One region of the Priestia sp. JV24 genome, then DNA from elsewhere that is predicted to be linked to it. Evidence: a T-box and tRNA genes for the amino acid it is inferred to sense, from the RefSeq annotation. Region 1 holds a T-box; the other holds one or more tRNA genes.
What was found. The T-box of region 1 lies ahead of ileS (isoleucine--tRNA ligase). A T-box ahead of a tRNA ligase gene usually reads a tRNA of that ligase, here a tRNA-Ile.
Positions count from the first base shown of each region.

Region 2: it has a tRNA-Ile gene. The T-box ahead of ileS (isoleucine--tRNA ligase) is inferred to sense a tRNA for this amino acid. The anticodon was not compared.

Region 1 is NZ_JAPCIN010000023.1:204,139-210,972, reverse strand. Features, by position in the region: gene pgeF (peptidoglycan editing factor PgeF) at 1-591, shown strand, start outside; gene OK414_RS22290 (YggS family pyridoxal phosphate-dependent enzyme) at 599-1,282, shown strand; gene OK414_RS22285 (cell division protein SepF) at 1,299-1,763, shown strand; gene OK414_RS22280 (YggT family protein) at 1,767-2,036, shown strand; gene OK414_RS22275 (RNA-binding protein) at 2,088-2,861, shown strand; gene OK414_RS22270 (DivIVA domain-containing protein) at 2,946-3,440, shown strand; T-box leader at 3,510-3,730, shown strand; gene ileS (isoleucine--tRNA ligase) at 3,801-6,566, shown strand; gene OK414_RS22260 (conjugal transfer protein TraR) at 6,737-6,834, shown strand, end outside.
Region 2 is NZ_JAPCIN010000023.1:463,201-470,034, reverse strand. Features, by position in the region: gene OK414_RS23710 (DUF1189 domain-containing protein) at 1-292, opposite strand, end outside; gene OK414_RS23705 (DUF456 domain-containing protein) at 640-1,125, shown strand; tRNA gene OK414_RS23700 (tRNA-Asn) at 1,188-1,262, shown strand; tRNA gene OK414_RS23695 (tRNA-Met) at 1,264-1,337, shown strand; tRNA gene OK414_RS23690 (tRNA-Asn) at 1,378-1,452, shown strand; tRNA gene OK414_RS23685 (tRNA-Ile) at 1,456-1,532, shown strand; tRNA gene OK414_RS23680 (tRNA-Ser) at 1,544-1,636, shown strand; gene sodA (superoxide dismutase SodA) at 1,834-2,442, shown strand; gene OK414_RS23670 (MFS transporter) at 2,572-3,849, shown strand; gene OK414_RS23665 (peptidoglycan D,D-transpeptidase FtsI family protein) at 4,011-6,188, shown strand; gene OK414_RS23660 (hypothetical protein) at 6,331-6,459, shown strand; gene pstB (phosphate ABC transporter ATP-binding protein PstB) at 6,805-6,834, shown strand, end outside.

The sequences.
Region 1 (6,834 bases):
GTATGTGCTCAACAAGTACATGAAGCAACTGTTCAAAAAGTAACAAAAGCCGACTGTGCAAAAGGACTCTACAAGTATGAAGAGGGCATAAAAGCAACGGATGGCATTTATACAAATGAATCTGATATTTTGTTAGCTTTATGTTATGCAGATTGTGTTCCGCTTTACTTCTATGCGCCTGATCACCATTTAGTAGGTCTAGCTCATGCTGGGTGGAAAGGAACAGTGAAAGATATTGCAGGAAATATGATTCGACGTTGGGTAGAGCAAGAAAATGTCCCGGTTGAAGATATTTACGTGGCGATTGGTCCTTCGATTGAAGATTGCTGTTATGTCGTCGATAACCGCGTCATTACACAAGTAAACGAAGTAGTTGGCCAAAATGGATATCAAGAAGTAAGTCCTGGACAATACGCGCTTAATTTAAAAAAAGTCAATAAGCTGCTGATTCAAAACGCAGGCGTATTGCCGGAACGAATTTTAACATCGTCGTATTGTACAAGCTGTGAAGATGACCTGTTCTTCTCACATCGCCGCGACCAAGGGAAAACAGGACGCATGTTTAACTTCATAGGCTTTAAGGAGGAGTAATTACATAGTGACAGCTAGCGTAAGTGAAAATCTAGAAGCAGTTCAACAAACAATTGCTGAAGCGTGTAAAAAAGTTAATCGAAATCGAGAAGATGTAGAGCTGATTGCTGTAACAAAATACGTTTCCACAAAACGAGCAGCAGAAGCAGTGGATGCCGGCATTTTACATCTCGGAGAAAACAGGGATGAAGGTCTTCTAGAAAAGTATGAATCAATCGGTGAGAAAGCGACCTGGCATTTTATCGGAAGCTTACAAACAAGAAAAGTAAAAAATGTGATTGATAAAGTTGACTATATTCATTCACTAGACCGATTATCTTTAGCAAAAGAAATTGATAAACGTGCAGAACATCGTATAAAATGTTTTGTACAAGTTAATGTTGCCGAAGAACAATCAAAGCATGGCCTTGCTGTAGAAGATGTAATTCCATTTATTCAATCTCTTGAAGCATTTGCAAATATCCAAGTGGTCGGATTGATGACCATGGCTCCTCACACAGATGAAGAGTCTACGCTTCGCAGCTGTTTTCAAGGTCTAAAAAAATTGCAGAGTCGTATACAAGAACTAAATTTGCCATATGCACCGTGTACAGAGCTATCAATGGGAATGTCAAACGATTATGCAATTGCAATTGAAGAAGGAGCAACATTCATTCGACTAGGAACCACGTTAGTTGGGAATGAACGTTAAGGAGGTGTAATTCAAGATGAGTATGAAAAATCGCTTTAGAAGTTTTTTTGCTCTTGATGACGATACTGAATATGTAGAAGAACATTACGAAGAAGAAGAGTCGGTAGAAGAGCCTGTACAGCAGTCGAGACCAGCGAAAGCTAGTCAGCAGCCGAATCAGCAGCAAAACGTGATTAGCTTGCAAAGCGTTCAAAAATCATCAAAAATGATGCTTTGCGAACCTCGCGTCTATGCCGAAGCACAAGAAATTACGGATCATTTAAAAAATCGTAAAGTCGTAGTTGTTAATTTACAGCGCATTCAACGAGATCAAGCAGTGAGAATTGTCGACTTTTTAAGTGGTACAGTTTATGCTTTAGGCGGGGACATTCAAAAAATTGGAACCGACATCTTTTTATGTACACCTGATAATGTAGACGTAAGCGGAAGCATTTCAGATATGATGGGAGAACACGATACAACAAACGTAAAGAGGTGGTAGTTTTTGCACATCGTTTTTGGGATTCTTGGACAATTGATTGGTCTTTACTCATGGGCACTGATTATTTACATTTTGATGTCTTGGGTACCCGATGTAAGGGCGTCTAAGTTTGGTCAGCTGCTTGGCAGTATTTGTGAGCCTTACTTAGAGCCTTTTCGTAAAATCATTCCACCTATTGGCATGATTGATATTTCACCTCTTGTTGCAATCTTTTTATTGCGATTTGCTGAAAGAGGCGTGTATTCACTTAATAATGTGGTGGGTTTTATTTAAAAAAGGAATCGCTGGATTCCTTTTTTACATACCAATAGTAGGAGTAATAATATGTCTATTTATGAACATTTTAGGCAAGAAGAACATGGATTTATTGACCAGGTTCTTCAGTGGAAAGAAGATGTCCTACATCAATACAGCCCAAAGCTAACGGACTTTTTAGATCCAAGAGAGCAGCATATTGTGACGGCTATTGTCGGGACTGAAGGAGAGGTTCAAGTTTCATTTGATGGTGGACAACCGTTTGCTGAACGCAAGCGTGCGCTGCTATACCCGGATTACTATGTACCTGAAAGTGAAGATTTTCAGTTGCATATGTACGAGCTCAATTATCCTAAAAAGTTTGTGAAGATTGAACATCCTCAAGTTCTTGGTTCGGCGATGTCCTTAGGACTGCGCCGTTCAAAATTTGGCGATATTTTGGTCGCGGGAGACGATATTCAGCTCGTAGTTGCAGAGGAAATTTCTTCTTATATTGAGATGAATTTAACATCAATTGGAAAAGCCAAAGTTTCACTTTCTTCTATTCAAAGAGAGCAGCTGCATGTTGTAAAAGAAGAGCTGGTTGAACACGTTTATACAGTTTCTTCAATGAGGCTTGATGTTTTGCTGTCGACCATTCACAATTTATCAAGACAAAAAGTCCAGCCGTTTATTGCAAATGGAGCGGTAAAAGTAAATTTTAAAGTCATTGAACAGCCTTCTTTTGAATGTCATGAAGGTGATATTTTGTCACTTCGTGGTCACGGCAGAAGTCGTATCGTTTCACTTGAAGGCAAAACCAAAAAAGAAAAATGGCGAATTGTTGTAGGAAAGCAGAAATAAAGAAATCTACTAGCAGGAAATTTTAAAAATATGTCGAATAAACCATTACTAATGACGTAATGAGACAACACGGAGGTGGCCTAGATGCCTTTAACCCCTTTGGATATTCATAACAAAGAGTTTAATCGCGGATTTCGCGGATATGATGAAGATGAAGTAAATGAGTTTCTTGACCAAGTAATTAAAGACTATGAGCTGGTCATGCGTGATAAAAAGGAGTTAGAAGGAAGAGTATCTGAATTAACAGATCGTCTTGGACATTTTACTAACATCGAAGAAACGTTAAATAAATCAATTTTAATTGCTCAAGAAGCAGCGGAAGATGTGAAGCGAAACGCTGAAAAAGAAGCGAAGCTCATTATAAAAGAAGCAGAAAAAAATGCGGACCGTATTATTAATGAAGCACTGTCTAAGTCTCGTAAAATTGCGATGGACATTGAGGAGACGAAAAAGCAGTCTAAAGTATTTAGAACTCGTTTCAAAATGTTAATCGAAGCACAGCTTGAAATGTTAAACAGCGACGACTGGGATCAGTTGATGGATTATGAGATGCCAGCGCTAGAAGAAAAAATTGACTAGTCCAGACATCATCTTGACTTCTCACGTTTTGTTGTCATATAATTTGGTAACAGATGAAATTTCATATCAAACAGTACGGAGACAGGGACAGTAGCTTTTTTAGTTTGTCAAAGCGAATCGAGGATGGTGTGAGCTCGATAACAAACAAAAAAGTGAAAATCACCCTAGAGTACCATTGCTGAACTGATGATAGTAAGCAGTGGCGGTTTATTCACGTTACGAATGCAAAGAGGATTTGCGTACAGCAAATCTACTAGGGTGGTACCGCGGGAGGCCTTCTCGTCCCTTTTTGGGATGAGGAGGTCTTTTTGTTATGGTACAAAAAGATATGAAATTTACGTTTTTTTTGGAGGGTAAAACATGGAATATAAAGATACATTATTGATGCCAAAAACTGAATTTCCAATGCGTGGAAATTTACCGAACCGCGAGCCTAAAATGCAAGAACAGTGGGCTGAAATGAATATTTATGAAAAAGTACAAAAACGTACGGAAGGCCGTCCGCTATTTGTCCTGCATGATGGACCTCCATATGCGAATGGCGATATTCACATGGGACATGCATTAAATAAAATTTTAAAAGATTTTATCGTTCGCTATAAGTCGATGTCAGGCTTCTGCGCACCTTATGTACCAGGCTGGGATACACACGGTTTGCCAATTGAAACAGCTTTAACAAAAAATAAAAAAGTAAACCGCAAAGAAATGACGGTAGCTGAGTTCCGTAAGCTTTGCGAACAGTATGCTTGGGAACAAGTAAACGGCCAGCGTGAGCAGTTTAAGCGTTTAGGTGTACGCGGAGATTGGGATAATCCATATGTAACGCTTCAGCCGCAGTACGAAGCGCAGCAAATCAAAGTGTTTGGTGACATGGCGAAAAAAGGCTACATCTACAAAGGGTTAAAACCTGTGTACTGGTCCCCTTCAAGTGAATCTGCTTTAGCAGAAGCGGAAATTGAGTACTATGATAAGCGTTCAGCTTCTATTTATGTAGCGTTTAACGTAAAAGATGGTAAAGGTGTGCTTGAACAAGATGAAAAATTCATCATTTGGACGACAACACCATGGACAATGCCAGCTAACCAAGGGATTGCTGTCAATCCTGAGCTTCAGTACAGCGTAGTTGAAGCAGATGGAGCAAAATATGTAGTGGCAACTGAACTGATTGAAACAGTTGCTAAAGAAATTGAATGGGCTGACTATAAGACGCTTCGTACAGTAAAAGGTTCAGAACTTGAGCGTGTAGTAGCTGAGCATCCAATCTACAAGCGTGAGTCATTAGTTGTTCTTGGCGATCACGTAACAACGGATGCTGGTACTGGGTGTGTTCATACAGCACCGGGACACGGGGAAGACGACTTTATCGTTGGTCAAAAATACGGTTTGGAAGTTCTTTGTCCAGTCGACAGTAAGGGTCATATGACGAATGAAGCACCAGGATTTGAAGGGTTATTCTATGATAAAGCGAATAAGCCGATTACAGACAAACTAGAAGAAGAAGGCGCGCTGTTAAAATTAAGTTTCATTACCCACTCATACCCACATGACTGGCGTACAAAGAAACCAACAATTTTCCGTGCCACAGCACAGTGGTTTGCGTCTATTAAAGATTTCCGTGAAGATTTATTAAAAGCAGTAGAAAAAACAAAATGGGTGCCTACTTGGGGTGAAACGCGACTTTATAACATGGTGCGTGACCGCGGCGACTGGTGTATTTCTCGCCAACGTGCATGGGGCGTTCCGATTCCGGTATTTTATGCTGAAAATGAGGAGCCAATCATTACGGACGAAACAATCGAACACGTATCAAATCTATTTAGAGAACATGGATCAAACGTATGGTTTGAGCGTGAAGCAAAAGACTTGCTTCCGGAAGGCTTTACTCATGAAGGAAGCCCAAATGGCCGCTTCACAAAAGAAACAGACATCATGGACGTATGGTTTGACTCTGGTTCTTCACATCAAGCTGTTCTTGAAGAACGTGAAGACTTACAGCGTCCGGCTGATTTGTATTTAGAAGGTTCTGACCAATACCGCGGCTGGTTTAATTCAAGTCTTTCTACAAGCGTAGCTGTAACGGGTGAAGCACCTTATAAAGGGGTACTTAGCCACGGATTTGCTTTAGACGGTGAAGGTCGCAAAATGAGTAAGTCATTAGGAAACGTTGTAATTCCAGAAAAAGTAATGAAACAACTAGGTGCAGATATTTTACGTTTATGGGTAGCTTCTGTAGATTACCAAGCTGATGTTCGTGTATCTGATAATATTTTAAAACAAGTAGCAGAAGTATATCGTAAAATCCGCAACACGTTCCGTTTCTTACTAGGAAACTTAGCGGACTTTAATCCAACAACTGATGCTGTAGCTGTTGAAGACCTTCGTGAAGTAGACCGCTACATGCTTGTGAAGTTGAACAAATTAATGGATAAAGTGAAAAAATCTTATGATTCATATGAATTCTCAAGCATTTATCACGCAGTGCATAATTTCTGTACAATTGATATGAGTTCATTCTACTTAGACTTTGCAAAAGATGTATTGTACATCGAAGCAGAAAATAATGTAGAGCGCCGCAGCATTCAAACGGTCCTTTATGAAACGTTATTATCGTTAACGAAATTAGTGTCTCCAATTCTTTCTCATACAGCAGACGAAGTATGGGTTCACATTCCAAATGTAACGGAAGAAAGCGTGCAGCTAGTTGATATGCCAGAGGTTCAAGAAATCGAAGGAGCAGATCAATTAGTAGAGAAATGGGATGCATTCATGGAGCTTCGTGATGAAGTATTAAAAGCGCTAGAACAGGCTCGTAATGAAAAAGTAATCGGTAAGTCTTTAGAAGCAAAATTAACGCTATATCCAACAGCAGATACGAAAGAACTGTTAGCATCTATTTCTGAAAATGTAGGTCAACTCTTCATCGTTTCAGATCTTGAGGTAGCAGAAGGTGAAGCACCTGCTGAAGCACAAAAATTCAGCTATGCTTCAATTGTTGTAAGTAAAGCAGAAGGTGAGAAGTGTGAGCGCTGCTGGGTTGTATCACCAACAGTTGGCGAAGATCAAGATCACCCGACTTTATGTACACGCTGTGCGGATGTTGTAAAAAATCACTACGTTCAGCAGTAATTAACAAAAACACGTCCTTTTTGGGCGTGTTTTTTGCTGTACGAAATTCCCAAATACAATGGTATAAAGCATTTAAAGCCTTAGGAAAAACTTGTGTTGTAGATTCGATGGAAAACTCGGTAAACCTAACATCATTAATACTTCATCTTATCAGCACAGGAGGCGTTTGAATGTATGAAAATTATCTTTCCATTGGACAGGAATTAGCTCTTATTAAAGAAGAATTACAAGATCGCCTATTGAGATATGCTACAGAACAATCTGGTTA
Region 2 (6,834 bases), 260 kb from region 1:
ACTGTGAGGGGTTTAAGATAAAAGCGGTACCGTTTACTTTTTTTGTGAAAGGTTGACTTGACGTAAGCTGTGAGTTTGAAATAGAAAAAGAAGAAACAGATTTCGGAAGATCTGTAGTAGCGATATGATAGCCGTTTACAATCGTCAAAGTCATAAAGAAAAATGTAGGCAGCAAAGAAATAAATGTTAGAAACAGCACAAAACCAATTGTTTTATTCGTATGCTCAAAGCGAAGCGACCTTATTTTTTTGAAGGAAATAAAACTCCATGCCATCTTTTTCAGCATGCTCATTGTAAAGCCTCCTCTTATTGAAGATTCTTATTATACCTTATTTTATAGCGAAAATTTAAGGTTTACAATAGATTTTAGAAACCGTTACCAATTACAATGATGCGGTGGAGCGTTATGTTACAAGCACATTTTATGCGTATATGTACAGGTTTTGCCGTCATTGTTTTTTTTGATATTACGGGCGCCTTGAGGACCGTGCTGTTAATATTGCAGAGGTACACTCGAAAATTATTATTTGAAGAGGTATTCGAAAGTGAAATAAAGGAAGTACTCGTCGTGCAAGGTCTTTCTTTATAGGAGTGGTTATTGTATGATAAATAGTAATAATAAAAAGGATAGGTGCGGGCATGGCTATTTTATGTTGGGTATTAATTATCGTTAGCTTTGTTGTATCGTTTGTTGGGTTGGTTTATCCCATTATCCCGAGCGTGCTATTTGTAGCTCTAGGATTTGTTATATACGGTTTATTTTATGATTTTAGCTCCTATAGCTGGTTATTTTGGGTGGTACAAGGATTGTTAGTTGTCGCACTTTTTTTAGCAGACTATATAGCTAATATTATTGGTGTGAAAAAATTCGGAGGCACTAAAGCAGGTGTTTGGGGAAGTACAGTTGGGCTGCTTGTAGGTCCGTTTGTCATTCCGGGATTTGGAATTATTTTAGGGCCGTTTATCGGAGCGATTGTAGGAGAACTGATTGTTCATCGGACTACAATTAGCAACGCAGTAAAAATTGGAGTAGGTTCGGTTATTGGCTTTTTTAGTGGTGCTATTTCAAAAGGATTTATTCAACTGCTGATGATTGCCTATTTTTTATACGCTGTTTTAAAATAATATATTGACTTTAGACTAGAAACATGTTAAATTTTTAATGTCGCTAGTAAATGTTATATTGTTCCACAGTAGCTCAGTGGTAGAGCTATCGGCTGTTAACCGATCGGTCGTAGGTTCGAGTCCTACCTGTGGAGCCATGGCGGTGTAGCTCAGCTGGCTAGAGCGTACGGTTCATACCCGTGAGGTCGGGGGTTCGATCCCCTCCGCCGCTATTTTCCAATTTACGTTTGTGACTTACATAATTCATATTGTTCCACAGTAGCTCAGTGGTAGAGCTATCGGCTGTTAACCGATCGGTCGTAGGTTCGAGTCCTACCTGTGGAGCCATGTGGACCCTTAGCTCAGCTGGTTAGAGCAGACGGCTCATAACCGTCCGGTCGCAGGTTCGAGTCCTGCAGGGTCCACCATTTATAAGGTTGGAGGAATACCCAAGTCCGGCTGAAGGGATCGGTCTTGAAAACCGACAGGGGTGTTAAAGCCCGCGGGGGTTCGAATCCCTCTTCCTCCGCCATACTATCGTCTATTCAAAGCTTCTTTTGAGAAAAAGAAGCTTTTTTTATGTTTAAAAGAATAGCGAATGGGAATTAGGTAAATATAAATCATGGATTAGGAACTTTTTATTTGAAACAGTAGGGTAAATTTGCTAATCTAAACGTATATGGTGCTTTCGCGCCAAAATGCTTACATATTTTGAAGGAGGAATTATTCATGGCTTACAAATTACCAGAACTACCTTATGCATACGATGCACTGGAACCACATATCGACAAAGAAACAATGAATATTCACCACACAAAACATCACAACACATATGTTACAAATCTAAACGCTGCTGTTGAAGGCAAAGGGGATTTAGAAAGCAAAAGTATTGAAGAGTTAATTTCAAACTTAGATGCTGTTCCTGAAGATATCCGTACAGCAGTACGCAATAACGGTGGCGGTCATGCGAACCACTCATTATTTTGGACAATCCTTTGCCCTAACGGCGGCGGTGCTCCAACTGGTGAATTAGCAGACGCTATCGCTAGCAAATTCGGCAGCTTTGATCAATTCAAAGAAGAATTTGCAAATGCAGCTAAAACTCGCTTCGGTTCTGGCTGGGCTTGGTTAGTTGTAAACAACGGCGATTTAGAAGTAACAAGCACACCAAACCAAGATAGCCCATTAATGGAAGGTAAAACGCCAATTCTTGGTCTAGACGTTTGGGAGCACGCTTACTACTTAAATTACCAAAACCGCCGTCCAGATTACATTTCAGCATTCTTTAATGTTGTAAAATGGGACGAAGTTGCTAAGCGTTACGACGCTGCAAAATAAGCTAAAGACGTATTTAAGAGCCAGTAAAGTAATTATTACCTTTACTGGCTTTTTTGTTTTCCAATTCTTTTACATATCTCCTTTTCTTTTTCACACACTAGGTGTAGAAGAGAAAAGGAGTTTTTTGATATGCCTTTATTAAAAAAAGTAGTTGGAGATGTAGAAGTTAGTAAAGATTTACTTTTGCTTTTAATTATAGGCGGTCTTTATGCCTTGGCTATTTCAATTTCCAATTCGTTTGTTAACATTTATCTGTGGAAACAATCAGGCGAATTTTCGGATCTCGCTATTTATAATTTAGCGGTAGTGGTGCTTCAGCCGCTTACGTTTATTTTAGCAGGTAAATGGGCCAAACGAATTGACCGGGTTGTGGTTTTAAGGTTAGGTGTATCTTTTTTAGCTGTTTTTTATATCGCTGTATTAGTCAGTGGAGCTAACGCAGCCGAGTATTTAGTATTGCTTGGTGGGCTGCTGGGTATAGGATACGGCTTTTATTGGCTAGCTTTTAATGTGCTAACTTTTGAAATTACAGAACCGGATACAAGAGACTTTTTTAACGGATTTTTAGGGATCTTAAACTCTTTTGCAGGGATGATTGGTCCTTTAGGAGCGGGCTTTGTTATTTCCGCTTTGTATGAATCACTTGGGTATAAAATTGTGTTTGGTGTATCGCTGCTATTGTTTATCGGTGCCGTTGTGCTTAGTTTTTTTATTACAAGACGCGCAGCGGAAGGAGTATACAAATTTAAAGAGGTATGGGCTGAACGAAAAGTCAATAAAGACTGGAATCGAATATTGCAGGCTCATTTCTTTCAAGGGTTGCGTGAAGGTACGTTCATTTTTGTTGTATCCGTCATGGTATTTATTACGACGGGAAGTGAATTAGCTTTAGGAACATATGGACTGGTAAATTCAGCGGTTGCATTTGTGGGATACTATGTTGCCTCAAGGTTTATTAAGCAAAAAAATCGCCTTCGGTTTATCTTCACAGGGGGCCTCCTTCTCTATGGAGCAGTCTTTTTGCTTATCTTTAACTTATCGTATCCAAAGTTAATTATATATGCTGTTTGTATTGCCATTGCCTATCCTATTTTATTGGTTCCATTCATTTCTCTAACGTACGATGTGATTGGACGAGCAAAAGACGTTGTTTCAAAAAGAATTGAATACATTGTTGTCAGAGAAGTATTTCTGAATATCGGGCGCGTCGTTTCTATATCTTTATTTTTAATAGCTGTACTATTTTTTGATGAAGCAAAAAGTATTCCCATTTTATTAGCTATTGTTGGAGCAGGGCATACGATCATTTATTTTTGTGTGAGACATATCTCACAGCCTCTGCACAAAAAAGAAACGACTGTTACTCCTCCGGTATTAAATGAAGGAGACGGAGAGTCTCCAGCTTAGAGTGTTGTCAGCTCCTTCATTTGTACTATGGAAAATGCTTCGCTTTTCTTTTAGAATAAATACGTTGTGTAAATAGGCACCTGCCAGGTGTCTATTTATTTGCTAAATGGCTGATTTTATGGTGTTATGGTATATATGTTTTATAAAGTGTAGGTGTTGGTATGAAAAAGAAAAAAAGAAGAAAAAGTCACGTGCCTTTTCGTGTGAACTTACTTTTCTTGACCGTATTTGCCCTATTTTCCGTATTAATTTTGCGGTTGGGACTTGTTCAAATTGTATACGGTGAGAATTACGAACGAGAAGTGGAAAAAACACAGGACGTTACGGTCAGTACGCCTGTTCCTCGAGGGAAAATGTACGATCGTTATAACCGCGTAATTGTAGATAATACCTCTTTAAATACGATTACATATACTCGTTTTCAAGGAAATACAGCTGAAGAAAGGCTGCGCATCGCTAAAAAGTTAGCCACTATGATCGATGTTCCTTACACCACAAATGTGATTGATATTCCGGAAAATAAAAAGAATAAAGATGCTAAAAATGTGGTAAAAATTACAGAACGCGATATGAAGGATTATTGGATTATGATTCACCCTAAAGAAGCGGAACAGAAAATTACGCAAGCTGATCGCAAAAAAGTTCAAGATGGTGAAATGACTGATGACGAACTGTATCAACGTCAGTTAGACCGCATCTCTAAAAAAGATTTAGAAAGTCTAAAGAGTGATTTAGAAGTTCTCGCTATTAAGCGCCAAATGGAGGCAGGTTACTCTAACACCCCGCAAATTGTTAAGAGCGGTGTGACAAATGAAGAGTATGCCGTTGTAAGTGAACACTTAGATGAACTTCCAGGTGTTGATACAACAACGTATTGGGATCGCTCATACCCAGAAAACAGTACTCTTCGTACTTTGCTTGGAAATGTATCATCTGCCAACGAAGGACTGCCTAAAGATAAAGTACAGTATTACTTGTCAAGAGGCTATAGCCGAAATGACCAAGTTGGGACGAGCTATTTAGAGAAGCAATACGAAGCTCAGCTCAGCGGTCAAAAAGAAAAAGTCCAATATGTAACAGATAAAAAAGGAAATCTCCTTGATACAATTCAAGTGTCTAAAGGTGAACGCGGCAGTGATTTGGTTTTAACTATTGATATGGAGCTTCAAAAAGCGGTAGAAAAGCAAATTACGGACCAGCTTTTAGCCAAAAAGCAAATGAAAGGAACGCAATTTTTAGACCGTGCTTTTGTTATTATGATGGATCCTCACACAGGAGAAATTTTAACAATGGCAGGTAAAAAATACACCATTGATAAGAAGACTGGAGCGCCTAAAATAGAAGATTTTGCATTAGGAAATATTTCAACATCTTATACAATGGGCTCTGTTGTAAAAGGAGCAACGGTTTTAGCCGGCTTAGATTCAGGAGCTATTAAGCCAAACACAGTGTTCGTTGATGAACCGTTAAAAATTAAAGGAACACCGGTTAAAAAATCAGCTGAGGCCGAAGGGTTAGGACCCTTAACGTATTCATCTGCGTTAAAATATTCATCCAACGTATTTATGTTTAAAACGGTAATGGCTATGGCTGGGTTACAGTATCATAAAAACATGACTTTACCGATTAAACCTGATACATTCAGCGAACTGCGTTCTTACTACAGTCAGTTCGGCTTAGGCGTATCAACAGGCATAGACCTTGATAACGAATCAACAGGTGTCCAAGGTGGAAGCGATGTTCCAGGTACGGCGCTTGATTTAGGAATTGGTCAGTATGATACGTACACGCCGCTGCAGCTTGTTCAATATACTTCTGCAATAGCTAATGGAGGGTATCGTATTAAGCCGCAGCTAGTAAAAGAAATCCGAAAACCAACGATTAAAACCGATGAAATTGGCGGTACGCAGCATTCATTTGAACCTGATGTGTTAAATCGTATTACGATGAAAGAACAATACATTAAAGATGTTCAAAGTGGTTTTAAGCGCGTTACGCAAGAACAAGGCGGTACAGGATATGCAGCTTTCCATACAGCGAACTATAATCCTGCTGGTAAATCAGGAACGGCACAAGCCTATGAGAAAAATCCTAGGGGAGGGGACCCTATTAAAGTTAATAATTCAAACTTTGTGGCCTTTGCTCCGGCAAATAATCCTGAAATTGCAGTAGCTGTGGTGGTACCATCGGCATTTGTGCCAAGTGCACCAAATACCATTACAAAAGAGCTTGCTCGTTCTGCGCTCGATACGTATTTTGATTTAAAGAAAAAAGGTGAACAAGAAGTAAAAGATCAAGAAGAGAACCAACAGGCTGTCATTGCAAACGACGCCAATTAAAGAGGCTGGGACAAAAGCATATTAGTTGAAGTAAGATCCGAACAAAGTTGATTAAGAATCAACTTTGTTCGGATCTTTTATTTATAGGATGAAAGTAGATTTCGTGTATGTAGGTGCTTTTAGCGGTTGATTGGAGGGCAAGGTGAAGACTTCTGCAGGAAAAGCGAAGCGACGAGGAGACTCACCGGCCGCCCGTGGAACGAAAATCAACAGCGGTATCGGAAGTGATTCATACTGGATTATTTATCCAATACATCCATTTTTAGATTGAATTAATTTAGTAATGTCTCTACCTCTTCTTTTTGTTAGAAATCTTTACATATATGGTTTTTTATTGAATTTATGGGTCGTAAGAACTAGTTTTTTACCTGAAAAACACGCAGATAGACCTTTGTTTACAAAAGCTTTACATTGAGTTAAAACACAATTAATAGTCGGCTATTATTCTGTAAGTGTAAGGGTTAATAGAAATGATCAAAATAAGGGGAAGCGTTTCTGCTTCTCGTATTTATTTACAGTGATAGTAAACAATAGATATTAAATAGACATAGAGAGACTTTTAATGTGCTCAAAACGGTTAAAGACGATGAAGGAGGATTATCCAATGGCAATAACAATGGAATTGACTAACAAAGAAAAAGTAAAT